Linked DNA regions of Spirulina major PCC 6313. Each later gene encodes a partner of the first gene's protein in a complex. Links are inferred from orthologs where the notes say so. Each region holds a gene or a part of one and is shown in the gene's direction. Other genes may lie near its edges.

Region 1 (9,631 bases):
TCAACTTCAGCAGAAATACCCCACATTGACGGATCTAGCCACCGTTTCTCAGATGATTGAAGTTGAAACACAGCTCATCAAAGCACAAGATCCACAACGGTGTCAAAACTTCCTGAACCTCAAACGACTTGTGAATGGTGGACAAAAAGCAGGACTTAAAATTGGCGAACACTTTGCGGAAAATAATGTTTGGGCAAAAGGGGCGATCGCATTTCTCGAAGGTGTGAGTGAAGATGTAACGTAAGAGTATTTACAAAGGGGATATTTTACCTTGCTTTTCCGAGTTTCAGCGTATCCCGAACCTCAGGACAGGACAAACACTTGTCGGTTTTTTGGCTCGTACTGAAGCCGAGCGTGACAAGGGGGGTATGGTGTGGGGATTTGGCATCCGGGCGTATCCTTTTATTTTGCGTTGGAGATGCCGATCGCCTTCTTTGCTACAGTACCCTCTAGGGCTAATTTGCTATGCTTACCCCGCTTGCCGTTGAGGAGATTTGACGATGAATTACCGCATGGATCGCCGCGCCTACGCTGAAACCTTTGGCCCCACGGTGGGCGATCGCGTTCGTCTGGCCGATACTGACCTGATTATTGAAGTGGAGCGGGACTTTACCACCTACGGCGATGAGGTGAAATTTGGCGGCGGTAAGGTGATTCGGGATGGGATGGGGCAATCGCCCGTCTCTCGCGCTGATGGGGCGGTGGATGTGGTGATTACCAATGCGCTGATCTTGGATTGGTGGGGCATTGTCAAAGCCGATGTGGGGATTAAGGACGGGCGGATCGTGGCGATCGGGAAAGCGGGCAACCCCGGCATTCAAGACAATATTGATATTATTATCGGCCCCAGTACCGAAGCGATCGCTGGTGAAGGGCATATCCTCACGGCGGGCGGCATTGATGCCCATATTCACTTCATTTGCCCGCAGCAGATCGAAACGGCGATCGCATCGGGGATCACCACGATGATCGGCGGCGGCACGGGCCCCGCCACGGGAACCAACGCCACCACCTGCACCCCCGGCGCGTGGAATATCGCTCGGATGTTGCAGGCGATCGAGGCCTATCCCCTCAATTTTGGTTTTATGGGGAAAGGCAACAGCAGCCAACCCCAAGGCCTCGTCGAACAAGTGGAGGCGGGGGCGATCGGGTTGAAACTCCATGAAGATTGGGGCACAACTCCGGCGGCCATTGATACCTGCCTCACCGTGGCCGATCAATTTGATGTGCAAGTGGCGATCCACACCGACACCCTCAACGAATCCGGCTTTGTGGAAGACACGATCGCTGCCTTTAAAAACCGCACGATCCACACCTACCACACCGAAGGCGCAGGCGGTGGCCACGCCCCCGATATTATCAAGGTCTGTAGCGAAACCAACGTCCTCCCCTCCTCCACCAATCCCACCCGCCCCTACACTACCAACACCCTCGAAGAACACCTCGATATGTTGATGGTCTGCCATCACCTCGATCGCAGCATTCCCGAAGATGTGGCCTTTGCTGAATCCCGCATCCGCCGCGAAACCATTGCCGCCGAAGATATCCTCCACGACAAGGGCGCGTTTAGTATGATTTCCTCCGATTCCCAAGCCATGGGGCGCGTCGGGGAAGTGATTATTCGCACCTGGCAAACGGCCCACAAGATGAAGACCCAGTTCGGCGCGTTGAGCGAAGACAGCGATCGCCACGACAACCACCGCGCCAAACGCTACATCGCCAAATACACGATCAACCCTGCCATCACCCATGGCATCAGCGACGATGTGGGGTCGGTGGAAGTGGGTAAACTCGCCGATCTTTGTCTCTGGAAACCGGCCTTTTTTGGGGTCAAGCCGGAAATCGTGATTAAAGGTGGTCTGATCGCCTGGGCCCAAATGGGCGACCCCAACGCCAGCATTCCCACACCCCAACCGGTGTATATGCGGCCGATGTTTGGCAGTTTTGGCGGCGCAGTGGGGGCAACCTCGTTAACGTTTCTCTCCCAGGCAGCGATCGCCGCCGACATCCCCCGCCAATTCGGCCTCAATAAGATGATCGCCCCCGTCCACAACATCCGCACCGTCACCAAGGCGGACATGAAACTCAACGCCTACCTTCCCCAGATCGAAGTAGACCCCGAAACCTACGAAGTCCGCGCCGATGGGGAATTACTCACCTGTGAACCTGCGATCGCCCTGCCCATGGCCCAACGTTATTTCTTGTTTTAAGACTACAGTGCTCATGTCGAGCATCCGTCAAATAAAATATACAGGCAAGACGATTCATCCTCTTAATTTATGAGGTTAACCGCACCAATGCGTACCTCATTGATGCGAAAATTGCTATCGATGAGGCATTGTGCCGGGTGCATCTCAATTCATGAGATGAGAAAGACCCAAAAACTTGTTATAGAATGATGAGAAAAATTCTTAGTTTCTTACCAAGCATTGAATTTTATTTCAAAGTCACTATTATCTGTACCCTTTTACAGCAAATATTCGCGTATTTTTGGGCAGATAGTCACATGAATTTAATAGCTCAAATTCTGCTGTACTGGCTCATTGGCTCCCTCTCATTTTATAGCCTTGGCTTCCTCATCGAAAACGGCATCAAAAAAAATCATGCCCTGACCCAAAAGCTAAGTGCCAGAGTCGTTACCGTCAAAAAACAATCATTCCCGACCTTTACCCTCAATGGAATTATCCTCGGCGAGATCAAGGCTTGTATTGCAGCCTTAATTATTCTAACTCTCGCCCCAGAAGTTCATCGAGGGAATAGCCTATTCTTGAACTTTGGATGGTTCTTGATGAGAATCATCTGTGCAGACTTGTGCTTCTACATTTCCCATCGATTATTACACCGAAAATCTTGGCTCAAGATTCATCTTAAACACCACGAATTCCAAGATTCATCGAGTTTTGTTGCTGGTCATAAAAGCCTTATTGAATATATCATCACAACTCTGACTGATATTTTACCTATCTTGATCTTTGGCTATGATTTAACTCAAATTCTTTCCTGGATTATTGTGGGTAATGCTTACAATTTAGAGGGTCACAGTTCACTGTCAATTTTCTTCATTTCATCCGATTTTCATGACCTGCACCATACATCTTTTCAGGGAAACTATGGCATTCAAGACTTTTGGGATCGTCTATTTAACACCCTCAAATCACCCACAAAACAGCTCCGCCCCATTTTTCCAACCAATTATCTCAGCTCTAATGATGCCGGTTAAATTCAGCACTGGATTATAGGCAGTCTTTATTTTTCGTTCGCACCCGATCATAAAGATCCGCCATCACCGCAACAAATGAATGACTACGTTGCCAAAATGCTGGATCATCTCCCATTTTTTTGATCAAAATGGCGGCAATCAGTGGTTGCTGAGGAGGAGAAATCGTCGTGGGTAAAGGTTCATCACCCTGCCAAAAATCACGCAGGTTATCAAGAGAGGCCGATGTCAGTTGAGGGCGAGTATAGTATGATTCACGGGCAAGCGGCGATCGCACCTCTGCCTGTAATTCGGCCGTCAGTGCTTGGCCTAAGGATGATTTTGCTAGCTCCGTCGTGAGAGATTCCCGCGATAAACCCCGCAACTCAAACAATAAAAAGGGATCTTGATCTAATTGCAACGCAAGGCGATAAAAAATACCGGCAATATGTTTACACGGATCGCCCCAATCCGGACAGGAACACTGTGTATAGACCGCAGAAAAATCGTGGGGTAAAAGCTGCAAGCCCAAGGCTTGAAACGGTTCTTCAATAGAGTCTGGCATTTCATTGAGCAGCAACCGCGAAATCAAACTCGCCTTTGAGGTTAACCGTGCAATGACAGTTGACCATTGTTCGGGGGTAATGGGAGATAATTCAATATGGATATCATACAGAGGTTCTGTGTAAACATTGAAATAGGGATTAATTGAACCTCGAACCTGCGCGAAAATCTTCCCGTCTTCAATCTCAAGACATTTGACTTTATTGCTTCTCGCATAGGAACGTCCCCGTTGGAGACGACCGCGATCGCCACATTTTTCAAGAGCGGCTAAAAACCGCTGTCCCCACCATGTTCGACTGATCTGTGCCATTGTTCCCTACTCCAATTCGATTGAACCAACCGTATTTTTGAATGTTGAAATTTGAAGGTTTAAGTGCGACGAAATGAAATCACTCAAGCCTTACATGATCGCATTTTTACTCAACGCAATGAGCGTCCGAAACGCATCATTATCTAATTCTGTGAGCCAAGATTCATCAGCCCCAACCACTGCGCCAGCTAGTTTCTTTTTATCCTCAATCATCTGATCAATTCGTTCTTCTAAAGTCCCGATGGCTACGAATTTATGGACAAAAACATGTTTTTCTTGACCAATCCGAAAGGCGCGATCGGTGGCTTGGTCTTCCACCGCCGGATTCCACCATCGATCAAAGTGAAACACATGATTCGCCTTCGTTAAGGTAATCCCAACCCCTCCCGCTTTAATCGAGAGGATAAAAATTGACGGTTCAGTCGCAGGATCTTGAAACGCGGCGATCATTTGCTCCCGTTTTTTAACAGGAGTTCCCCCATGCAGAACATAGGTATTGTAGTGGCAGTGGTGGCGTAAATAGTGATCTAGGGACTCGGCAATTTCACGAAACTGGGTAAAAATCAAGAGACTTTCGCCCTCTGCGATCACTTCTTCCACCATATCCGTTAAGCGACTGAGTTTATGCGATCGCGCTGCTGTGAATTCACTATTATCTTGGAGAAATTGGCGGGGATGGTTGCAAATCTGCTTGAGGCGCATCAAGGTCGATAAAATGAGTCCTTTGCGTTGAATGCCCTCAGTGGATTCTAACTGTTGTTCGACATCCTTAAGCACCGCTGCATAGAGAGAGGCTTGCTCTTGGGTGAGGTTACAAAATAATTTTTGCTCGATTTTATTGGGTAGATCCTTAATAATGCTTTGATCAGTCTTGAGCCGACGTAAAATAAACGGTTCAACTAAGTTTTTCAGGGTTTGAGACTGAACTAGACTATTTTCTTTTTGAATCGGTAGCTCAAAATTGCGCCGAAATTGAGCTTGCGTCCCTAAATAGCCAGGGTTGAGAAATTGAAAAATAGACCACAAATCTAAGAGGCGATTTTCGACGGGAGTGCCGGTTAATGCGAGGCGATACTGTGCCTCTAGTTTGAAAATGGCTTTAGTTTGGTTTGCTTTTGGATTTTTGATGTTCTGAGCTTCGTCGAGAACAATTCGCTGCCAGGTCAAGCTCGATAAACGCTTAAAATCCTGACGAGCCAAGCTATAGGAGGTAATCAAAACATCAACCTGATCACAGAGTTCTTGAAAGGCTTGATCGGTTTTGACGCGATCGCTGCCATGATGAATGACTGTGCGTAGCGTCGGGGCGAACTTCTTAATTTCCCGTTGCCAATTGCCCAAAACAGAAGTGGGAACAATCAAAAGAGTGGGCGCAAAACTCAGCCCATTAGCCTGGGCTTCTTCTTGATCTTGGACTAATCGCGCAATGACTTGTACGGTTTTTCCCAGCCCCATATCATCGGCTAAACATCCATTGAGTCCTAATTGTTCAAGATATTGCAGCCAGGCTAAGCCACGACGCTGATATTCGCGTAAATCCCCCTGAAATTGGGTGGGACTTTGCACGAGTTCCAGTTGGCTTTTATCGTGCAAACGTGCCATCATTTGACCGAGAGAATCTTCGCGATCGCAGTCTACTTCTACACTGTCATCAGCCTTAGCCGTGAGTTGCATAAAGTCCAGCAAACTCAGTTCAGGATGTTCTTGGTGTTGCGTTTTCCAAAACTCCAACATCTGGGCCATCTTTTGGGGATCTAATTCGATCCACTGGCCCCGAAACTGAATTAAGGGGGTTTTGGTTTGAACAAGCTGTTGCCATTCCTGCTCAGAAATAACATGATCGCCAATGGCTAATTCATAGTCATACTTAACGATGGTATCCATGGAGAAAAAGCCTTTTTTGTCGGCTTGACTGGGAGATTTAGACCCTCCATTGGCTCGCAAACGGACTTTGGCCCGTTGACGGCCTTCTGGAGTCCACCACGCTGGCACAATCACGGAATAGCCGGCACTTTCTAAAATCCACGCCGATTCTTTCAGAAACTCAAACGCCCCCTCCAAATTCAGACTAATCCCCATGGGCTGATCCGTTTCTAAGCCTCGCCAAATGTCGGGATAAATTCGAGCCGCATAGCCTAGATCAAGTAGTAAATATTGTTCAAAGGAGTCCCCAAACTGCTGTTGTAAAATCTCTTTCTGACTGCCTTTTAAGCGCCAATAGTCGAGCAAACTAATTCGTAATGAGGGATCATGCTTGGCTGCTACTTGAAACTGAAGCTGCCACGGATCTTCCGAGTTTGCCGGTTCGTGGAGTTGAAAACAGAGAGAAAAACCAGAATTTTGGTGATTTTTTTCGAGGCGATCGCGCCAATTTTGCCAATCTTGATACTGTTGAACAGATTCGGGAGATCCGGGTATATAGTTTTGAGTTAAGCAGTCCTCAAGAATCGAACCCTGATAGGTTTTTTGAAAGGATTGGGGGCGGGGAGTTTGAGTAACAATAGAGGTTAGCCAACATTCAGCAAAATGGTGGAGGAGCGTGGCGCGATCGTGGAATTGGGGGCGGGGCGGTTCTGTGGCGAATCCTGCCGTACAAATCGCGGGCATACAGGCGGTAAAGTGGGCGATATGGTGTGAGTAGCGATCGCCAACCCAGTCCCATCCCCCGTAAATTTCAACGCTCGATAGAGTCTTTGCAGTCTTCTGTTTTGTTTTTGTTTGGCGGGTCTCGTGATATTTCAAGGCCGGGATATATTGCTCTTCAATTAAGAGTGTTTTCAACCCCTGACTGTAGTGATACCAAAACCACAAATCAGATCCCAATTGCACCTCTGCTAAACCATGCAACGCCAGAAAGTGCAGATCATTAAGCACGCGCACAACAGTTTTGACAGTCTTGCCTGTGGGATAGGCTTCGATTTGCCAGTAGTCCAACGTAAATGCTTCGGCACTTTCTTGTTCTAGATAACGAGACAGTTCAGGGGAGGGGAGCGGCTGCTGGTCAGCGCTGGGGAGTAGAAATGAACAGCGTTGAATCTGCGCCTCTGGCTGGCGTGGATTGAGGAGAGCTAGTCCTAACTGTTGGTGCAGAAAATCGGTGAGCTTGCTATGTTGTAAATGATACGGATGGATGCGATCGCGCCTACTTTGCGATTTTGTCGTTTCTACCCAAAGATAGAAATTTCCCCCTTGAACAAAGGTGTTGTTATCCTCAGGAATCCAAGTTCCATGTAGAACGTGCATTTTCTCTGATGATTAAATGAATATAAGCATTATGGCGGGTTGACTGACAAAAGATCAATGCCGGGTTGACTGACAAAAGTTGATCGCCCTCACTCCCAACTCCTCTCCCAGAGGACGAGGGGAGCCGATCCATTTTTCCAGTTCCCTCTCCCCTAGGGTGAGGGCTTTCTGGGATCTGGCTAATTTTGTCAGTCAACCAGGTCGCGATCGCTGATTTTTGGTGCTCTGAACAGGAGAGCGATCGCGCCATTCCGACTTCCCCTGTATTCGTTCAAACTTCAGGGAGCCACCACAGTAAAATATGGATCTGTCCTTCTACCGTCTTGAGTCATGACCCCCTCCACTTCCCTAAAGCTTGCGATCGTTGGTGATGTGCATGACCAATGGTCAGCGGCGGATAATGCGGCCGTGGTGGCGCTGGGGGTGGATTTGGTGTTGTTTGTGGGGGATTTTGGCAATGAGGCGGTTGATGTCGTGCGCTGTGTGAGTGAATTGTCCGTGCCCTATGCGGTGATTCTCGGTAATCATGATGCTTGGTATACTGCGTCAGCCTGGGGACGAAAAAAAGCTCCCTACAATCACGCCCTTGAAGATCGGGTGCAGGAGCAGTTGACGCTGTTGGGAGATGCCCATGTGGGCTATGGGGTGCGGGATTTTCCGGCGTTGAATCTGTCGGTGGTGGGGGGGCGGCCTTTTAGCTGGGGCGGGGATCACTGGCTGAATCCGGAGTTTTATCAGGAGCGGTATGGGATTGATGGGTTCGCAGCGTCGAGTCGGGCGATCTGTGCAGCGGTGGAGCGGGCCCAATGTGACCGGATTATTTTTCTCGCCCACAATGGCCCAACAGGGCTAGGCAATCAACCGGAATCGATCTGTGGCCGGGATTGGAAGCCGATTGGTAGTGATTTTGGTGATCCGGATTTGGCGGCAGCGATCGCCTTTGCCCGCACCCAGGGCAAACCGATCCCCCTCGTGACCTTTGGCCACATGCACCACACCCTCCGGCATCGGCGCGATCGCCTCCGCGACATCACCCAAACCGAAGCCGAAACCCTTTACCTCAACGCGGCCCGTGTGCCCCGTATCATCAACACCGGCCAGGAACAACAGCGTAATTTTTCCCTCGTCACCCTCACGGCGGGCCAAGTCACCGCCGCCGATCTCGTCTGGGTCGATGAACAGGCACAGATTCACCACCAAGAACCCCTTTACCCCACACCGCAAACCGTCCAAGGCTTGCTATGATATTAAACACCTTGGAGAGGTGGCAGAGTGGTCGAATGCGCTCGACTTGAAATCGAGTGTAGCGTGAGCTACCGTGGGTTCGAATCCCACCCTCTCCGTTTTCGCCCGCAAGCCCTGGCATCATGGCACAGATAAAATAGTGAATTAGCTGAGGTGGTGCGTTACGGCGGATTGCTGAGTTACAGTCATAACATAGGTTGCAGCCGCCTAACGCACCCTACTGGACTAGCATCATGGCACAGATAAAAGAGTAGATTAGGTAGTGGACTACAATCAAGCGATCGCCCTACGCTAACGCCGCTTTCAAACTGCGGCAAAAGGTATCGATCGCGGCGAGGCCTTCCTCTGGCGTTCCTTCGGCCAAACGTTTCACGACGGCACTGCCCACAATCACCGCATTTGCGCCCCAGTCTTTTAACTGCTTGGCGTGTTCCGGTTGAGAGACACCGAAGCCAACGCCGACGGGCTTTTGAGTGCTTTTTTGTAGTTGGGGGAGGAGGTCTTGGACGCGGGAGGCGATTTCAGTGCGAGCGCCGGTTACCCCTGTGACGCTGACGAGATAGATGAAGCCTTGGGATTTTTGGGCGATCGCATCAATGCGTTCCGTGGGGCTGGTGGGGGCCACAAGGAGGATCACTTCAATGCCGTGGGCGGTGGCACTTTCGAGGACTGCGGTGGATTCTTCAAGGGGTAAATCTGGGATCACCAACCCTTTCACCCCCGCCTCGGCAATCTGCGCCATAAACACATCAACCCCCCGAAAATAGATCGGGTTGTAGTAGGTAAAGAGAATAATCGGGGCGGTGAGTTCAGCATGGAGCGATCGCACCATATCCAGCACCTTTTGCAGCGTCACGCCCCGTTGTAATGCCCGCGTCGCCGCCGCTTGAATCGTCGGCCCATCGGCGAGGGGGTCAGAATAGGGCACACCCAATTCAATCAAATCTGCACCGGCCGCATCAAGCACCCTTAAGGCCTGGGCCGTGGTTTCTAAATCCGGATCACCCGCCGTAATGAAGGGAATTAAGGCGCATTGATTATTTTCTTTCAGGGTTTGGAAGCGCTCAGAAACC
Region 2 (9,619 bases), 1.4 Mb from region 1 along the record:
GAAGGTTTTTGTGGGTGGTGATATCGACGGGTTTGGGATAGGCGGCGGTGTGGCAGAAGGTTTGCAAGGTGAGGTCAGCGGAGAAACCCAGACAGGCGAGTTCTTTGAGTTCGTCGCGGGTCATGGGGCCGGTGGTGTCTTGGGAACCCACGGTGGTCATTAGGGGTTCGCAGGAAGTGCCGGGACGAATGCCGGGGAGGCCGCAGGCTTTGCCGACCATTTTTTGGGCGAGGGTGAAACCGTTGCCGGTGTCGCTGGGGAGGGTGGGGCGGGTGAAAAGGTCACTGAGGGGGAGGCCGAGGGCTTCGCGGGTTTTGTCCGTGAGGCTGCGACCGATGAGGAGGGGAATCCGACCGCCAGCCCGGACTTCATCAACGATGGTTTCGGGTTTGAGTTCAAAGCTGGAGATGGTTTCGCCTGCTGCGTTGGTGATTTTGCCGGCGTAGGGGTGAATGGTGATCACGTCGCCGGTGTTGAGGGCGTTCACGTCGCATTCAATGGGGAGTGCGCCGGAGTCTTCGCAGGTGTTGAAGAAGATTGGGGCGATTTTACCGCCAAGGACAACACCGCCCGATCGCTTATTGGGGATGAAGGGGATGTCGTTGCCGATGTGCCAGAGCAGGGAGTTGGCGGCGGATTTCCGGCTTGACCCTGTGCCGACGACATCGCCGACGTAGGCTACGGGGTGGCCCTGTGCTTTGAGTTGGGCAATGGTGGCGAGGCCGTCGGGCATCCGCGATTCCAGCATGACGGTGGCGTGGAGGGGGATGTCGGGGCGGGTGGTGGCGTGGGGGGCGGGGGAAAGGTCGTCGGTGTTGGTTTCGCCGGGGACTTTGAAGACGGTGACGGTGATGGTTTCCGGGAGTTTGGGTTTGCTGATGAACCAGTCGCCTTCGGCCCAAGCGTCGATCACTTGTTTGGCGTGGGGGTTGACTTCGGAGAGGTTTAACACATCGTTGAAAGCATCGAAAACGAGGGTGGTTTTGCTGAGGGCGATCGCTGCCGTCGATGCCACTTCTGGATCACGCGATTTCAACAGATCCACCAGGGATTGCACGTTATACCCGCCCACCATCGTACCGAGGAGATCGATCGCGCCTTGTTTGGAAATGAGCGGACAGGGGATCTCGCCTTTGGCAATGCCGGTTAAAAATCCTGCTTTCACATAGGCGGCTTCGTCCACACCGGGGGGAACGCGATCGCGTAGCAACATCAACAATTCTTCTTTTTCGGCTGCGGGCGGATTCTTCAGCAGTTCGCACAGGTCTGTGGTTTGGGCGGCAGTGAGGGGGAGGGGCGGAATGCCCAGAACAGCGCGTTCGGCCACATGGTTGCGATAGGCTTCAAGCATCAAGGTCTCCTCAATCTAGATGGGGTGAATACAGCGATGGAGGACAGTTTATCCTCACTGATCACTTTAATCGTTCTCTGGCCGGTCGGGTTGATTGAGGCGATCCCAAATGTCAAGAATTGCCAGAATTTTCGATTCTGCCTTCTGCCTTAAACGATCGCCCCCGCCGCCCGACATTGGGCGATCGCTGCCTCCACCATCCCCCCCAGTTCCGGCGATACCCGCGCCACCGGAGCCATGCGATCGCGAATCCGCGCCTCATCAATGCCGTGCTCCCGCCAAGTTCCCCCATGGTTGGCCAAATTCAACAAAAACGGTTGGAGGCGATCCAGGGCGATCGCAAACTGGGCCGTCACCGTCTCCCCCGCCTCAAACTCATCCCACAGATCGCGATACTGTTGAGATTGATCCTTCGGTAACAGGCCAAAAATGCGATCAGCCGCAGCCTGTTCCCGTGCCGCCTTATCGGCATTGCCCGCCAGATCGTAGCAGAAGGTATCCCCCGCATCGATTTCCACCACGTCATGGACGAGCAAGAGCGCGATCGCCCGATGCAAATCCACCCCCGGCGGTGCATAGTCCGCCAGCGCGATCGCCATCAGCGCCAAATGCCAGGAATGTTCAGCACTATTCTCCCGCCGCGACCCATCCGCCAAGCTCGTTTGACGCAACACCGTCTTGAGGCGATCGATCTCCACAATAAACCGCATCTGAGCCATCAAGCGCGGCTCCAATCCCACCGGCAATAAAGACATCATTTAGCCATGCTCCAGCAACACAGCCCCTATCTTAACGAGCCGCCGGCCCCTGAGCCTTGACCCCAAAAAAAAGAGCCAGTGGGTCAAACTCACTGAACTCTAACCTTGCTATTCTTGAAGCGAGCGTGGAGAGAGTCGAACTCCCGACACCCAGAACCGGAATCTGGTGCTCTATCCACTGAGCTACACGCCCTTAATCATTTAGGAATTATAGTCTATCATCATATTGCCTACTCTGGAAACACTGTGGCTGAAAACACTGTTAGTATTCACACATTGATCTCTCTGTAAATTTTCCCTTGTGAAATGGAAAACCCTTAGGTTATCTAGGAGATAGCAAAGCACCATGGCTAACCTACAGCAAAGATTGCACGGGTGGTGAATGGAGTCGTGGTGAATTGATGGCAACTTTTGAGTGTCCTGAAAAGTCTTGATCTGTACTTGGAAACGTGAGACAGGATCAGCCGAACTGAAGGATGGTTGCCAATGGTGAGATGCTGAGGAGATTAATGCTGATTTTGATGTGATCCCAACAAGATTCCTCCTCGCCATGAACTATCCTAAAACTTCCAGCCCTTGGACTGCTTAATCATCGCATGCTAGACCATACCGAGTCTCATCTACCGAATTCATTACCCGCCTCTCCCGCCTCCCCCTCATCTCAGTCCGCCTCTCCATTTGTGGCGGGTGCTTATCGCCGCGTCTTGATTGTGACTCAGTTTTATCCGCCGGACTATGCCGCCACGGGGCAACTGATTGCAGAATTGGCGGTGCATTTGAGTCGGATGGGGTTAAATGTGCGTATATTTACGGGGCAACCGGGCTATGCCTTTGATCGGGAGTTTGCCCCCAAACGAGAAGCGAATCAACAGGTGGAAGTGCAGCGATCGCGGGCCTCACGAGCTTGGCCCTTGCGGGTTAGAGGTCGAGCAATTAATGGTCTCTTGTTCTGTATGCGCACCGCCATGCACCTGATCCGGGTGGCTCGCCATCGAGATGTGATGGTGGTGACCAGTGAGCCGCCCTATTTGCCGGTGCTGGGATATTTGGCGAATCGGTTACTCAGGCTCCGCTACATTTGCCTGCTGTATGATTTGTATCCCGATGTGGCGGTGGCATTGAAGATGGTGTCTTCTCGACATTGGCTGGTGCGCCTGTGGAATTGGCTCAATATGCAAATCTGGCAACAAGCGGATCAGATTATTGTGCTGAGTTCTTCAATGCGCGATCGCGTCTTGGCCAAAGCCCCTCATCTCAAAGCCAAAATCAGCGTGATCCCTAGTTGGGCCGATCCTCAATTAATCGTGCCCATGGACAAAACGCACAATTGGTTTGCGCAACATTATGACTGTGTGAACACCTTCACGGTGCAATATTCCGGCAACCTCGGACGCTGCCACGACCTCGACACGATTTTACGGGCGGCGGAGTTACTGCGCGATGAACCGATTCAATTCCTGTTCATTGGACGAGGCGCACAACTGCGGGCCTGTGTGGAACGAGTGGCGCGATCGCAACTGACCCGCTGCCGCTTCCTCCCCTACCAAGACAAAGAAATCCTCCCCTATTCCCTCACTGCCTGCGACCTCTCCCTCGTCAGCATCAGCCCCGGTCTCGAAGGCCTCGTTGCCCCCAGCAAACTCTATGGCATTCTCGCCGCCGGTCGCCCCGTCGCCGCCATCTGCGAATCCCACTCCTACCTCCGCAAAATCCTCCACGAAGCCCACTGCGGCCAAGCCTTTGAAAGTGGCGATGCCGCCGGACTCGCCCACTATATTCGGACACTCTCCCAAAGCCCTAAACTCGTCAAAACCCTCGGTCAATCCGGGCGGGACTACCTCGACCAACACTACACCCCCAGCAAAATCGCCCAGGCCTACTGGCAAGTGCTCACCCAAGATTAAGACTGAATGGACGATCAGACTGCGAGGGGGGCGATCGCACTCCAGCCCCTACCCCAGAATAATTCGCACCAACAGGATGCAGACCCGATATAGCCCAGCAAACCGAGCACAATCGGAATGATTAATATTGAAACGGTTAAACTCCCCAGGTAGGATTCGAACCTACGACCAATCGGTTAACAGCCGACCGCTCTACCACTGAGCTACTGAGGATTGAAATTTCAGCGACAGTTACTCATTGTATGGGATTGAACAAAAAAACGCAAGTGATTTTCTGTTAATTTGCCCAAAGACCTGTAACACCTCCGTTGCGAAGTCATTGATGCCTCAAAATGCAAGGTATCGTGAAGGAAAGCCGCACCCTTGACGATCCTGCCTCTATGTTGACCCACTACCGCTGTCCAGTCTCGCTGTCTTTCGTGGCGACCAATCTCCCCCTCTGGTCAGCGTTTGACACCTATGCAACGCTCTATCAAAAAGACCGCGATTGTTTTCATCTTCTCCTCAAGCACCCCGTCTTTCCCCGCACCGGCGAAGACTTCACCGCAGCCCCAGACCCCCAAAAAGCCGGACTCCTCTGGTTTGAATTTTCCTCCCAACGGGTGTTAATGACCCTCCAGGGGCGGAGTCAACTGGGCTATCGTCACCATTGGGCCAACGGAGTCTACGGAACCTCCCGGTACTGGCTCCACGATGAAACCGACCACCTACACAGCGCGATCCGGTTACGAAATTTCACCCGGCGGCTCGTTGTCTCCGGCTATCCCTTGCCCGATCGCATCCAAATTGAATATGAACTCTGGTCGGGTAACTTGATGTTAGGGTGTTACATTGTTCATCTGGACTTACACCTCTAAACCCCATGCAGTAGATTCAGTCCCCAGAATTTCCACAATCTGTCACGATAAAGAACGAAACACTTTTAGCAATCCGCTCAAACGAGTCTATGGGAAACGATCGCATCGTTTTACTCTCAAAACGTGAAATTGCCAAAATGCGGGAAGCCGGCAAACTGGCTGCCCAACTCCTAGACCACCTCGCCCCGATGGTCAAACCCGGCATCAGCACCCTTGAACTAAATGATGAAGCGGAACGCTGGACCCAAGCCCATGGAGCCATCAGCGCCCCCCTGGGATATCACGGCTTTCCGAAATCCATTTGTACCAGCATCAACGAGGTAATCTGCCACGGCATTCCCAGCGTCACTGAAATTCTCAAAGATGGCGACATCATCAATATTGATGTCACCCCGATCCTCGACGGCTACTACGGAGACACCTCCCGCACCTTCTTTGTGGGTGAACCGTCCCCCCTTGCCAAACAACTCGTTGAAGTAACCGCAGAATGCTTGCAACGCGGGATTGAAGCCGTGCAGCCCGGTGGACGAGTGGGAGATATTGGCGCGGCCATTCAAGAACATGCCGAAGCCCATGGATTTTCCGTGGTGCGGGATTTTGTCGGCCATGGCGTGAACCGGGTCTTTCATACCGCCCCGCAAATTCCCCACTATGGCACGCGGGGCAAAGGGAAAAAACTCCGCCCCGGCATGGTGTTCACCATTGAGCCGATGATTAATGAAGGGACATGGGAAGCCCAGGTACAGGCCGATGGTTGGACGGCACTCACGAAGGATCGCAAACTCTCGGCGCAGTTTGAACATACGATCGCAATCCTCGAAACGGGGGTTGAAATTCTGACGCGCCCCGCTGATGATTAAGCAACAGGCCTCCCACCCACCCGTTGAATTCCAGTTATCGAGAACGCCCCTATGCAACTCACCCCCCAGGAAAAAGATAAATTATTGATTTTCACCGCGGCCCTCCTGGCTGAGCGGCGCAAAGCGAAGGGATTAAAGCTCAATTACCCCGAAGCGGTGGCCTATCTGACGGCGGCGATCCTCGAAGGGGCCCGCGAAGGGCGCAGCGTGGCAGAACTGATGACCGCAGGCACGACCATCCTCACCCGTGCTGATGTGATGGAGGGGATTGCGGAAATGATTCCGGAGGTGCAAGTGGAAGCGACCTTTCCCGATGGGACGAAGTTGGTCACGGTGCATGATCCGATCCGTTAAGGATCGTGGCGGGGGACGAGGCAACTGTGGAGGGTGTTGAGCAGATTGTTGATGTTGATCGGTTTGGGGAGGAAGGCTTTAAACCCTAGTTGTTTGGCAGTTTGGGCGGCTTCGTTGGAGTTGAGTCCACTGGTGGCGATCGCAATCACCTCCGGGTTAATCCGCTGCAACAGAGGCAGCGTCGCGGGCCCATCCATAATCGGCATCATGATGTCCATCACCACCGCCTGGATGCTGCGGTGATGCTCAGAATACAGGGAGATCGCCGCGAGGCCATGGTTGGCGGTGAGGACGCGATAGTGATAGGTTTCGAGGGTCGTTTTGATCACATCACAGACCACCTCTTCATCATCCACCACCAAAATTAACTCCTGGTTACCCACAGGCACTACGCCCGCCGCTTCCGACTGCTCAGAAAGGGCAATATGGGCCGGGAGATAGACAATAAAGGTACTGCCCCCTTGGGCGGCACTGTGGACATCAATAAATCCCCCGTGACTTTTAATGATGCCCAAGACCGCCGAAAGACCAAGGCCTGTACCCTTGCCGATTTCTTTGGTGGTGAAGAAGGGATCAAAAATACGCGGCAGAAGTTCGGGGGCAATCCCCATGCCGGTGTCGGCAATGGTGATTTGCACATGGGGGCCTGCGATCGCATCAAAATGCTGCCGCGCTAACCCCTCATCCACGATCCAATTCATCGCCGTCATTTGCAGCGTGCCCCCCAACGGCATCGCATCGCGGGCATTCACACAGAGATTCATCAACACCTGATGCAACTGGGTTAAATTCCCATTCACCATCCATAAATCTCGCTCCAGATCCATCGTAATTTCAATGGATTTAGGCAGGGTTTGGCGAATCATCTGCTGAATATCCGTGAGCAGATGGCCCACTTGCAGACAAATCCGCTTGTCTTCCATGCCCCGCGCAAAGGACAAAATTTGCTTGATCAACTCACTCCCCCGGCGAGCACTAGTTTCCAGAATATTCAAAAGATTGAGATTTTGGGCATCGAGATTGGGCAGTTTGAGGGGCAGCAGTTGAGCAACGGAGAGGATCGGGGTGAGGATATTGTTGAGGTCGTGGGCAATGCCGCTGGCTAAGGTGCCTAAGCTTTCGAGGCGTTGGGCCCGGAGAAACTGGGCTTCGAGTTGCTTTTTTTCGGTGATGTCCATATGGAGACCGATCAGGCGTTGGGGTTTGCCGTCACCGGCCGGAAAAACGGTGCTGGTGACGGCGATCCAATGGAGTGTATTGTCCGGCCAGTGAATCCGAAATTCGAGATTGAGGCCAATATGACGCTGGCGGGTGTTGTCGATCGCCTGTTGAAGACGGGGGCGATCTTCAGGGTAGATGCGTTGGAGCCAGGTGTGGTGGCGATCGCCAAACTCCCCCGGCTGGACCCCATACAGAGCCTCTAATTCCGCCGTCCATAACACCTGATCTGTCTCTAAAATCCATTCAAACGTGCCGATTTTGCCCACCTGTTGCGCCAAGGTGAGCCGCTCTTGAATGTGCTGCCGCCCTGCCACTTCCTGCTGGAGGGATTCATTGGCGGCTTTCAATTCGGCCGTGCGTTGGCTGACCCGCAATTCTAGGGTTTCTTTGGCGATCCGGAGGGCTTCGGCGGCTTGCTTGCGCTCGATCGCATAATGAACCGCCCGGCTCAACATTTCCGCGTTAATCTGCCGTTTGATCAGATAGTCCTGAGCTCCGTGGCGCACCGCTTGCAGCGCCAGTTGATCATCGTTGGTGTTGGTCAACACCACAATCGGCAACTGGGGTGCATGGTGAGTGATCGTATCCAAGGAGGCGAGGCCGTAGCTATCCGGAAGGGTGAGATCTAAGAGCACGACGGCGATCGCTTCTTGTTCTGCCTGGTCTAGGAGCGTCGTGGCCGCTTGGAGGCGTTGCACATGGAGAAAACGACTGTTGGATAAAGGACTGCCCCGCAACACTTCTTGGAGGAGGCGAGCATCGGCCAAACTGTCTTCAATCAGCAGAATTGTACCGTGGCCCGTCTTTAGTGAATGTTGGGGGGTAAGGTCGTAGTTTCTAACCAAAATTCTTCAATCCCCCGCACAATTTTGAACAATTGGCTCAAATTACGTGATTTGGAAATATAGCAGTTGACATGGAGATCATAGCTATTGATGATGTCATCTTCATGGCGTGATGTCGTCAGTACAACAACGGGAATGCGTTTTAAGGCAGGATCAGTTTTAATCTCAGCCAGAACCTCCCGCCCGTCTTTTCGGGGCAAGTTGAGATCTAGCAAGATCAAGTCCGGGTGTACGATGGGGTAATCGTCGAGGCCACGTAACTGGGCGATCGCTTCGACCCCATCGCGGGCAATGACAATGTCAAGGTCAAGGGTACTCGTTTTGAGCGCCTCTTGAATCAGGCGAATATCGCCAAGATTATCGTCCACTAACAAAATAGTTTTGCGTTTTGCGTCGGTTGACATGGTGACGATCGCGATCCTCCACAGGCAGAGTGAAATAAAATGTAGTGCCTTTTCCAAGCTCAGACTCTACCCAAATTTGGCCCCGATGGCCTTCAACAATCTTTTTACAGATTGCCAAGCCAATCCCAGAGCCATCGTATTCATCACGGGTGTGCAGGCGTTGGAAAATCACAAAGATGCGATCGGCAAACTGCACATCGAGGCCAATGCCGTTATCCTGCACCGTGAATAGCCACACATCTTCCTGGCGTTCTACCCCCACATGAATCTGCGGCACTGTATCCGGTGAACGGAACTTAATCCCATTACTGATCAGATTTTGAAAGAGTTGCATCAGTTGCGTGGGGTCCGCCATCACCACCGGCATATCATCCCAGGTGATTTCGGCATGGGTGGCCCCGATCCGGCTCCGGACATTGGCGATCGCCCGCTCAATGGCATCCTGCACCTCCACCGACTCGCACTCAATCCCCCGCGAATCCACCTTGGAATAGGCCAACACATCATCAATCAAGGTTTGCATCAAGCTCACCCCATTCACCGCAAAATTAATAAAATCCTTAGCATCTTGGTCAAGCACCTCGTCATAGCGCATTTCCAACAACTGCACATAGTTCGCCACCTGATTGAGCGGCTCTTGCAAATCATGGGAGGCCACATAGGCAAACTTTTTCAGTTCCGCATTCGACCGTTCCAAATCCTGCGCCAACAGGGCTAACTCTTCCGCTTGGCGCAGCACATTATTGACGATCGCCTTGCGCAATTCCAGCACCGCCCGCACCTCATCTTGCTGCCAGGGCAACGCCGTCAGCTTCACCGTCTCTTTCCACAACTCAAAGGATTGACGCGGACAGAGTTTCACCTCGCCTTCATGTTCCTCCACATGGTACGCCTGCTGAGGGTTTCCCCCCCAATTCACCGTTTGCAGCACTTCTGGGCGGAACCACATGACAAAACTGCGTTGGGCCAACGGAATCGCCAACAAGCCACTGGCTAAACCCTTAAACCGTTCCGCGTCAAAATAGATCGACGGCAACGAATCAGTGACCAACACATCATCCGCGA
Region 3 (9,742 bases), 2.1 Mb from region 1 along the record:
CAGTTTTTAGCACAGTAATGACCCCCTGCACAAGATCATTTTGATACCCAGGGGTCGCGTCTTGAAATAATTCCATGTCTTTTAAAAGATGTTTGGTCGGAAAATTCGGATTGGCAAAATCCTCGTCAACCATCCGCTGTAATTTCTTATCAAAGGTAGGGGCATACAGCGCACTCTCGCGCAAGATATTCATGAAAATATCGACATCTAATCCTTCAGTTTGGACAAACGTTAAACTCAGAGCAAATGCCGTAGTTAACGAGCCAATCAATTGATTGAGGGCTAATTTTAAGGCTGCCGCTGCGCCAATTTTGCCCACATGAATCGGCTTTTCACCCAAGACCTTAAAGAGCGTCGTGTAGTTCATGTATTGCTGGGGCATGTCGCAGCCCACCATCACGAGCAATGTCCCAGTTTTCACTTGGGGAATGCTGCCCAACACCGTTGCTTCTAAATAATCACCGCCAGCGGCGCGAATTTTAGCGGCTAAATCCCGGCTTTCTTGGGGGGCGATCGTGCCCATTTGAATAAAGGTCTGACCCGCTATCTGTTTGGTCACTTCGTCTTGCCACAGGACTGCATCAATGGCGGCGCGATCGCTCAGCATCAAAATCACCACCTCCGCCGCCTGCAACACCTCCGCCGCCTGGGTGGTGGTTGTGCCGCCTGCGGTTGCGATCGCCTCTAGCTTACTCGCAGTACGATTGTACGCAGTCACCTGATGCCCCGCTGCAATAAATCGCAGTGCCATCGGTTCACCCATCAACCCCGTTCCCAAAAGCCCAATCTTCATACCCGATCCTCTTCCCATGCATAATCACTCGGATTCTACCGTGAGACGACCCCACCCGAACGACCCCACCACCTCAATGATGATCGACCGGCGGACTGTGATCCAGTCGGGGGAGTCCGGAACAAAAACCATTAAGAAACACGAACTTTTCCATAAGAATAGTGATAATTCCCAAGTTTTTCACAAGCTTGCAGACACAATAAGCCTATATAGCAATCCTAAATCAATCGGAGATCTTATCTCCTCATCAACAAGGGGCTTAAGCCCCTTGTATGTTCATGAATCAAATAAGATTGCTATCGTCACGTCCTTTGAGATTCGGAGTTATAAACATGCCATTAATCTGGGATGATTCTTTAAAGATTGGTATTCCTGAAATTGATCAGCAGCATAAGCAACTCATCGACCAAATGAACTTGTTGGTTGAAGCGATGAAGAATAATAAAGGTCAAGACGAAATTCAAAAAATCATTAATTTCTTAGATCTCTACGTGAGACAGCATTTTGGTTTTGAGGAACAGTGTATGCACCGCTACAAATGCCCTATAGCTCAGACCAATGATCAAGCTCATCAGCAGTTCATTGCGAACTACGAGGAGATTAAGACAGAATTTGCCAACCGTGGCCCTAGCTTTGTACTGGTGTTGCAAATTAATCAAAATCTTCTTGACTGGTTTATCAACCATATTCGCAAAATTGATACCCAGTTAAAGCCCTGTATGCCAGCATCCACTCAAACCTTTGCTTGATGGCTCTTTCCACGTCGCGCAGCAGGGGAGTTGATGATTGAGTCCTCTCTTTGGACTCCTGCTGATCCATAAATCAAGTTGCGAGTCTGGCTCTGGCAGGAGTAAGCCAGAGGCTCACACGACCATCTAGTCGGGGATTAAAATCTCCGCCTCAGAGCGAAAACCCGTTAAAACGGGTTCTAGAGTGGGCTTTAGTCCACTTTTGCGATGATTGAGTCCTCTCTTTGGACTCCTGCTGATCCATAAATCAAGTTGCGAGTCTGGCTCTGGCAGGAGTAAGCCAGAGGCTCACACGACCATCTAGTCGGGGATTAAAATCTCCGCCTCAGAGCGAAAACCCGTTAAAACGGGTTCTAGAGTGGGCTTTAGTCCACTTTTGCTATGAGCCAAGAACTTCAGTTCTTGGCGGACCAGGGTTCGTTGACTCAGCCCGATGCCGATCGCAAACTAACCCGTTCACATTTCGACGTTTGAAATCTAAAATAATCAACCTAACACGACTGGCCCAAGGAGGGCGACTAAAGTCGCTCGTGTCGTTTTTCATCCCCGCAATCAATTGACGGGGCTTTCAGACTCCCGCACTATTTTCGTAAACTTATCTCCAAAAAGCTTGGGTTTTTCTTGACCGGATTTCGTATCTGTCAGGGCTTAAGATCCTCTGTCGTGCGAGCGTCTCGCTCGCTGCCCTAATCATCCAGGGGATATGTAGGCTAGGTCAACATTGGCACGTTATGTATGGGCCGTCGCTCTCTGACTCGCACAGGCTGTTAAAAACTCTATTTACAAGCTACTAGAGTCAAGGCTTTCGGCTTCACCGGCGGTCTGGGGTAAATGGAGGCCGCATTCTTGTTTCATGCCCTGAAAGCGGGTGTCGCGCTCGTGGGTATCATCATCCATCAAGGGCCGACTCGAATGCCAATCGCCTACGGTGGTATAGCCCAGATCAAAAAATGGATGATAGGGCAAATTGTGGCGCATCAAATAGTCATAAATGTCTTTGGCGTTCCAGGTCAAAATCGGCAGGATTTTGTGTAAATCCCCTTGACGGTTGACAAAGTTGAGGGTGCGGCGGTGTTGGGTTTGGTTGCTGCGAAGGCCGGCGAGCCAAGCGGTGGCGTTGAGGTCTTGGAGTGCCCGTTGCATGGGTTCTACTTTGCGAATCTGGTCGTAGCGGTTGAGGGCTTCGAGGTCTTTTTGTTCCCAGAGTTTGCCGTGGAGGGCTTCCATGCGGGCGGGGGAAAGGGTGGATTGGTACACGTTGAGGTTGAGACGGAGGCGTTGCTGGAGGTCTTCGGCAAAGCGATAGGTTTCTGGGGGCAGATAGCCGGTGTCAATCCAGATGACGGGAATGTTGGGAATGATGGAGGTGACGAGGTGGAGCATGACGGCGGCTTGGATGCCGAAGCTGGTGCTCATGACGGCACCGCTGCCAAAGGTTTGTCCACTCCAGGTGACGATGTCTTGGGCTGTGGCTCGCTCAAATTGGGAGTTCAGCGCGTCTAGGTTGAGGTTGGGAGAGGGGGCGGTGACGGTCATAAGCAAGTCTGAGATAGCACAATAAACGGTCGGGCTGGGGGCTAGGCAGCGGGGAACAAAACGGTGAGCATGGCTGCAATCTTGGTTTTTTGGGAGCGATCGCAACCCTGTTGCCCCACCGAACCATGACAAGACTGAGGCATGATGAGGGCGATCGCCCATGGGGTTGATCTGAATTCACAAGTTTTCTCAGTGTACACTGATTATCCAACCCGAAAAGTGGGGAACAGGGTGGTAACATCCGACCCAGTGACCCCTTCAATCCCTGGAAAAAGACCCCCTGTGGGCCCTAACGGTCTTGGATCATCAAGTACGGCTGATTATGTTCGCCTTTGTAGATTTGCGTCGGGCGGAAAATCCGGTTCGCGTCCAATTGTTCGCGCCAATGGGCTAACCAACCGGCGACCCGTGCGATCGCAAAAATCGGCGTAAACAAATCCGTCGGAATCCCTAACTTGCGATACACCAACCCGGAATAGAAATCCACATTGGCATAGATCCCCTTCTGGCCGAGGCGCGACTCCACCTCTTTTTCCAGTTCGATCGCAATATCATAAAACGGATCATGGCCCATCTGTTCAAACAATCGCTCTGCCAAACCTTGCAAAATCGTTGCCCGTGGGTCTTTGACCTTATAAACCCGGTGGCCAAACCCCATAATCCGCTTCTTGTTCGTCACGCAATCATCCACATAGGCTTTGACATTGTCCACCGAGCCAATTTCTTGCAGCATCTCGATCACCTCCTCATTCGCGCCGCCGTGGAGCGGCCCTGCCAAGGTTCCCACCGCCGAAGCCACCACCGCATAGGGGTCGGTCATCGTTGAAGCCGTCACCATGGCCGAAAAGGTCGAAGCGTTGATCGTATGTTCAGCATGGAGCAAGAGACAGACATCAAACACGCGAGCGGCGATCGTATCCGGAACCCGTTCCGTCAGCATATAGAGAAAGTTGGTGGAATAGTCCAGATCATCATTGGGCTGGATCGGGTCGTTCCCTTTGCGCATCAGTTGAAACGCTGCCACCATCGTGGGGATTTTCGCCAACAACCGCACCACCGCTTCCCGAATGTACTGGGGATCATTCAAGGCCCGCCGTGAGTAGAAGAGTCCCAAGGCTGCTGCGGAGGTTTGCAGTGCATCCATCGGATGCCCAGACTCTGGAAAACATTTCATCATGTCTCGAATCCGATACTTAATCCGACGATGAAACCGAATTTCCGTTTCAAAGGCATTCAGTTCATCCGCCGTGGGAAGCTTACCCCAGATCAAGAGATAGGCCGTTTCTAAAAAGGTGCTTTTTTGGGCCAGGGCTTCAATCGGAATCCCACGATATTCTAAGATTCCTTGTTTGCCATCGACGTAGCTAATGGCAGATTGGGCCGCTGGCACGTTCTCTAGGCCAGGGATATATTCACAAGCGGTCATAGCGTTTCCCTATAAACGAGCAAAAATCTTCTGACGTTAACTTACCCTATAACTGAGACTCTGTGGTGAATGGGTGGATTAATTTCAAGATTCCGACCCGGTGTTTCGGTAAAGTGTGGTGAGTGATACAAAACTGCAATTTAGTTGACCCTAGTGCAAGAATTCTCCGTAATTCTGTTGGTATGAATGCAGTGTTTGAAGGTCTTGGGTTGAGGATAAATTCTCTGACGATGGGGCTATTTGAGTGATGGAGATCCTCTGGGTGGTTGCCATGAATAGGTGAGGAGCGATCGCACGTTTTGAAGTATCAAAATTGAATCGTTTCAGGTTCAAAGTCGTTGTTAAATGCTCCGGTCGGTGATGGTGTCAATGTAGGTCAAGATGATGAGTGACTGCGCTTAGAGGTTGTTTAAAAAGTGTCTTGAAAGAGAGGCAAGGGGCTTAAGATCCTTGTTTCCATTGAGTGAGGCTCATGATGTGGATCTGAGTTTAACTTTTTAAACAGTCTCTTATAGCTTGTGCAGCAATCATCACGTACAAATCAGACGCTCCTCGCCCACGGGGCGAGGGGTTGGGGGTGAGGGTAATGAATAACTGCGCTTAACGACGGAATACCCTATTTTTTAGTCATTAATAACGCTAACTTTCCCCCCGGCGCAGATGGGTTTAAGGATGAATCATTTATGAATGGGGGGTGTTGTTTTTGACGCGATCGCTGGTGGCCTCTAGGAAGTTGGTGACGACTTGGAGTAGTTTATGTACGCCGTCACTGCCCCCGGCAATGAGGCCACCGGTGAGCAAAACATCCACCAGTTCTATACACCGTTGCTGAAAGGGTTGCACGGCTTCGAGATCCACGAGGAGAGCGAGCGATCGCACCCCACTCGCACTGATTAAAAGGCCGAGGATCAGGGCTGACCAGAGGGCGATTCGGGTGGTTTCGGCGCGGTAGTGCGATCGCTTTCTTTGGAGGGTTTGCACCTGAGTCATCGCCGCGTTGAGGGTATCAGGATGGGGGGAATCCGATTGTTGGCAAGCGGTGAGGGCAGCTTGGGCTTCGTTGAGGGCAACGGTTAAGGCTAATTCATCGGGATCGCGCCAAGTGGTGACAAAAATTTCTAGGGAGCGTTCCAGGAGTAAGGCGATAATGAACAGCAGCGATAACACCTGACTAATTTCGTCGAGGCCAAAGGGTGTGACGGCCAAAGGGGTGAGGGGGAGCCAGGTGGGGATCGCCACAATGAAGGCGATGCCCAAGCTAAATATAATCCACTGCGATCGCTTCACCATCTCGACACCCTTAAACGTGAAATGCTGTCTATTCTACGCTGAATTCCATGACACCAGCGGTCGGATTCGCACAGTCTACAACATCCAATTCGCTACACTGAGAAGCAAACAATAGTGATCCATCGGGTCAGATCAACCCATTTATACCGAGGCAGGAGAGCAGCATGATTCCGGGTGAACTTTTGATCGAAGCGGGCGACATCGTTTTAAATGAGGGCCGCGAAACGCGATCGCTCAGCGTCGCCAATCAAGGCGATCGCCCCATTCAAGTCGGTTCCCATTTTCATTTTTACGAAGTGAACGCTGCCCTCAAATTTGATCGCGAGGCGGCTTGGGGGATGCGGCTCAATATTCCAGCCGGGACGGCGGTACGGTTTGAGCCAGGGGATGAAAAGGCAGTGGAATTGGTGGCCTTGGTGGGCGATCGGGAAGTGTATGGCTTGAATGGTCGGGTGAATGGAACGCTCAACCGTTAACCGTCAGCGATGCTGAGTTAATCGCACAGTAAGCCCTCACCCCTAGCTCCTCTCCCAGGTGGAGGGAGAGGGGAGCCAGCAACTTTATCAATCCCTGAGGACGGCTCTATGTACCCTTTGCTGACGGAAGCGATCGCGATCGAGCGGGTGACGATCGCCATCCGTGACCTCGCCCCCCATCTCCAGCACCGCAAAATCATTCAACTGTCCGATCTGCACTATGACGGTTATTCCCTGAGCGATCGCACCCTCCAGGATGCGATCGCCCAAGTCAACGCCGAAGATCCCGACCTGATCCTGCTCACGGGGGACTACGTGACCCGCGATCCGGAATTGATCCATCCCCTGGCCCAACAGTTGCAAGCCCTGCACAGTCGTTGGGGGGTGATCGCCAGTTTAGGGAATCACGATAACCACGGCCGACCCTATCGCCAGATGATTATTGAGGCGCTCCAGGCGGCGGGTCTAACGGTGTTGTGGAATGCGATCGCCTACCCCTGGGGGCCAGATTTCCCCGTCATCGGGTTAGCAGATCTGTGGTCGTCAGACTTTCAACCCCAAACCCTCCTCGCCTCCCTCCCCCCCAACCTACCCCGCCTCGTCCTATCCCATAACCCCGACTCCGCCGCCCGCCTCCAACCCTTCCGCGTAGATTTACAACTGTCCGGCCATACCCACGGCGGTCAAATTGTCCTCCCCACGGGCGAACCCTTACCCGAAATTTTGCTGCGGCTGCGACGGGTGGTAACGCGGTGGATGAGTACCACCCTAGGGGAAGAGTGCGATCATGTGATTCAGCATTGGGAATGGGTGCAGGGACATCACTACGTGGGGACGAATCAGTTATATGTGAATCGGGGTCTGGGTAGTTATTTTCCGGGCCGGTTTAACTGTTCCCCTGAAATTACGGTGCTTACCCTCAATCCGGCATAATCCCCCACTAAAATAAAAGACTGCACCTATGTCGCACCGTGACTATGCTTGATTTTATTCGCTCCGATCTCCTCCAATTCCAGGCCTACACTCCCCACCCTGGCGGGGAATTGAGTATTCCCGTTGATATTCTCGACACCAACGAAAGCCCCTACGATTTACCCGCCGACCTCAAGGAAAAATTGGCCTGGGTTTATCAAAATCAGATGGACACGAACCGCTACCCCGATGGCAGTCATCAGGAGTTGAAGGGGGCGATCGCGGCCTACGTCAATGAATCCGCCGCTACGGATGCGATCGCGCCAGCTTGGATTTCCCTGGGAAATGGGTCTGATGAACTGATCCGATCGCTGTTGATCGCCACCTGTTTAGGCGGGGCGGGGTCGATTTTTGTGGCAGACCCCACCTTTTCGATGTATGGGATTATTGCGGAAACCTTGGGGATTGAGGTGGTGCGCGGGGGACGCTTGGCGGATTTTTCCCTGGATTTAGCAGCGGCGCGATCGCTGGTCGTCGATCCGGTGCGGGTCGTGTTCATGGTGCATCCCAATTCCCCTACCGGCAACGCCCTCACCGAGGCGGAACTGGATTGGCTGCGAAGTTTGCCGGATCATGTACTGGTGGTGATCGATGAGGCCTATTTTGAATTTAGCCAAACCACCCTAGCGGCGGAATTACCCGCCCATCCCAATTGGGTAATTTTGCGCACCTTTTCCAAGGCCTTTCGCTTGGCGGCGCTGCGGGTGGGCTATGCGATCGCCTCTCCCGCCGTGACTCAAATTCTCGAAAAAGTCCGTCTCCCCTACAACCTCCCCGCCTTTACCCAAACCGCCGCCCTGTTCGCCCTCCAACAGCGGGATCTGCTCCTCAGCGCCATGCCCGAACTCCTCCGGGAGCGCGATCGCCTCTACACCGCCCTGAGTGACCTTCCCCCCCTCACCGTCTGGCCCAGTGCAGCCAACTTTCTCTATCTGCGTTTCACCCCCGATGATCCCCATGCCCTCGTTATCCTCACCCAAACCCTGAAAACCCAAGGCACGCTCATTCGGCAGACCGGGGGCGGCCTACGGATTACCATCGGTTCGCCGGGAGAAAATGAACGGATGTTGGTGCGCCTCCAAACCTATCTGGCGGCATTAACGTCGGGAATGGAATCGTGATTGAGGGCGTGGGGGCTGTATTGAGCGTCAAAACGGGCGGTGATCTCCGCAGCCGTGAGGGGCGGTGCAAAGAGATAGCCTTGGCCTTTTTCGCAGCCCAGGGTTTGGAGTTGGTGCAGTTGGGTTGGGGTTTCGATGCCTTCGGCGACGACGGATAGTTTAAGGCGTTGGGCCAGGGCGAGAATGATTGAGGCGATCGCATTGTCATCGGCATCGCCCTGCATTCTCTTCACAAACGAACGGTCTATCTTGAGGGTATTAATCGGAAACCGATGGAGATAGCTCAGGGATGAATAGCCTGTGCCAAAGTCATCAATGCTGATCTCGATCTGGTGCGATCGCAATTCCGACAGCAACGTCACCACCCCCTCTTCATCCTCCGCCAACATACTTTCCGTCAGTTCGAGCACCAAATTTTGGCCCGGCAAACCCGTTTGGTTCAGAATTTCAGTGATCTGCTTCACCAAGTTCGGCTCCCGGAGTTGTCGCGCCGAAAGATTCACACTAATCCGAAAATCTGCCATAGCCGGGAATGCCCTGCGCCATGCCATCATCTGCGTACAGGCACTGCGCACCACCCACAACCCCAACGGCACAATCAACCCGGTTTCCTCTGCAATGGGAATAAACTCCACCGGACTGATTAAACCGCGCTGGGGATGTTGCCAGCGCAGCAACACTTCTACCCCGACAATCTCCTGATCGGTGAGTTTAAAAATGGGCTGATAGTAGAGCAGAAAATCCTGATGTTCCAAGGCTTGGCGCAGGCCATTTTCCAAATGCAGCCGCTTGAGAGCTTCAAGGCGCATGATCGGGTCAAAAATTTCGTAGCGGGCTTTGCCATTGAGTTTGGCGCGATACATGGCGATATCTGCATCTCGCAAAATATCTGAGGCCTGGTGATGGGCGGTACAGTTGATCACAATGCCAATGCTGAGGGTGACAAAGACTTCGCGGTCTTCAATGATTAGCGGCACAGTCATCTCATTGAGAATCCGCTCGGTGACTCGGATCACTTCATGAATCCCTTCGATCGCTTCGAGTAAGATCACAAATTCATCACCGCTGATCCGTCCCACAATGTCAGTGTCGCGGATTAACTGCTGGAGTTTGTGGGCGACCAAGTGGAGGACGCGATCGCCCGCGACATGGCCCAAACTATCGTTAATCACCTTGAACCGATCAAGATCCACAAAGAGCACCGCAAAGTGAAGATCAGGATACCGTTTCGCCCGACTGAGAGCCAATTCGAGCCGCTCGATCAACAGGGTGCGATTGGGCAAGCCCGTCAGGGTATCGTGGACGGAGTCATGTTCAAGTTGAAGCTGGACTTGGACGCGATCGCTCACATCCCGCGACGTGGTTTGCAGGCGCACCAC

What was found.
Region 2: the proteins of ureC (region 1) and ureA are in contact, whole or in part, in a crystal structure (PDB 4CEU), measured with the Sporosarcina pasteurii proteins. The link is inferred for Spirulina major PCC 6313 from one-to-one orthologs. Residues at the interface, in WP_115362090.1 of Sporosarcina pasteurii: Lys441, Phe442, Asp463, Pro464, Ser465, Ala466, Ser467, Ile468, Thr470, Pro471, Gln472, Pro473, Met475, Arg477, Gln565, Arg566, Tyr567, Phe568, Leu569, Phe570; in WP_115362093.1 of Sporosarcina pasteurii: Ala6, Glu9, Lys10, Ile13, Ala16, Leu19, Arg23, Asn31, Tyr32, Pro33, Glu34, Val36, Thr40, Met44, Met70, Glu71, Val73, Met76, Asp78, Gln81, Ala82, Glu83, Leu92.
Region 3: the proteins of ureC (region 1) and SPI6313_RS03135 are in contact, whole or in part, in a crystal structure (PDB 6ZO0), measured with the Sporosarcina pasteurii proteins. The link is inferred for Spirulina major PCC 6313 from one-to-one orthologs. Residues at the interface, in WP_115362090.1 of Sporosarcina pasteurii: Met1, Lys2, Ile3, Asn4, Arg5, Gln6, Tyr8, Ala9, Tyr12, Gly13, Pro14, Thr15, Val16, Gly17, Asp18, Gln19, Val20, Arg21, Ala23, Asp24, Asp26, Trp28, Thr37, Tyr38, Gly39, Asp40, Glu41, Asn43, Gly47, Lys48; in WP_115364121.1 of Sporosarcina pasteurii: Val2, Pro3, Gly4, Glu5, Tyr6, Arg7, Val8, Ala9, Glu10, Gly11, Glu12, Ile13, Glu14, Ile15, Asn16, Arg19, Gly37, Ser38, His39, Ile40, Arg60, Asn62, Ile63, Pro64, Ser65, Gly66, Thr67, Leu84, Gly85, Gly86.

Annotation. Positions count from the first base shown.
Region 1 is NZ_KV878783.1:2,775,224-2,784,854, forward strand. Bases 1-2,855 are described here. They hold ureC (urease subunit alpha), read left to right. Parts: upstream 1-500; coding sequence 501-2,210; downstream 2,211-2,855. Other genes in these bases: SPI6313_RS12190 (hypothetical protein), read left to right, coding at 1-244; SPI6313_RS12200 (sterol desaturase family protein), read left to right, coding at 2,396-2,855. Also shown: more of SPI6313_RS12200, read left to right, coding at 2,856-3,220; SPI6313_RS12205 (SWIM zinc finger family protein), read right to left, coding at 3,234-4,070; SPI6313_RS12210 (DEAD/DEAH box helicase), read right to left, coding at 4,161-7,313; SPI6313_RS12215 (TIGR04168 family protein), read left to right, coding at 7,644-8,558; trpA (tryptophan synthase subunit alpha), read right to left, coding at 8,845-9,631.
Region 2 is NZ_KV878783.1:4,220,765-4,230,383, reverse strand. What follows is about bases 4,590-7,432. They hold ureA (urease subunit gamma), read left to right. Parts: upstream 4,590-5,781; coding sequence 5,782-6,084; downstream 6,085-7,432. Other genes in these bases: SPI6313_RS18730 (hybrid sensor histidine kinase/response regulator), read right to left, coding at 6,081-7,432; map (type I methionyl aminopeptidase), read left to right, coding at 4,960-5,730; SPI6313_RS18745 (hypothetical protein), read left to right, coding at 4,590-4,870. In the rest of the region: acnB (bifunctional aconitate hydratase 2/2-methylisocitrate dehydratase), read right to left, coding at 1-1,351; SPI6313_RS18765 (HD domain-containing protein), read right to left, coding at 1,501-2,109; SPI6313_RS18755 (glycosyltransferase family 4 protein), read left to right, coding at 2,706-4,013; more of SPI6313_RS18745, read left to right, coding at 4,346-4,589; more of SPI6313_RS18730, read right to left, coding at 7,433-8,150; SPI6313_RS18725 (response regulator), read right to left, coding at 8,111-8,554; SPI6313_RS18720 (ATP-binding protein), read right to left, coding at 8,508-9,619.
Region 3 is NZ_KV878783.1:679,832-689,573, reverse strand. What follows is about bases 4,649-7,614. They hold SPI6313_RS03135 (urease subunit beta), read left to right. Parts: upstream 4,649-5,958; coding sequence 5,959-6,270; downstream 6,271-7,614. Other genes in these bases: SPI6313_RS03125 (histidinol-phosphate transaminase), read left to right, coding at 7,248-7,614; SPI6313_RS03130 (metallophosphoesterase), read left to right, coding at 6,379-7,203; SPI6313_RS03140 (hypothetical protein), read right to left, coding at 5,186-5,794. In the rest of the region: SPI6313_RS03165 (NAD(P)-dependent oxidoreductase), read right to left, coding at 1-793; SPI6313_RS03155 (bacteriohemerythrin), read left to right, coding at 1,126-1,542; cysH (phosphoadenosine phosphosulfate reductase), read right to left, coding at 2,323-3,078; SPI6313_RS03145 (citrate synthase), read right to left, coding at 3,368-4,504; more of SPI6313_RS03125, read left to right, coding at 7,615-8,363; SPI6313_RS03120 (sensor domain-containing protein), read right to left, coding at 8,327-9,742.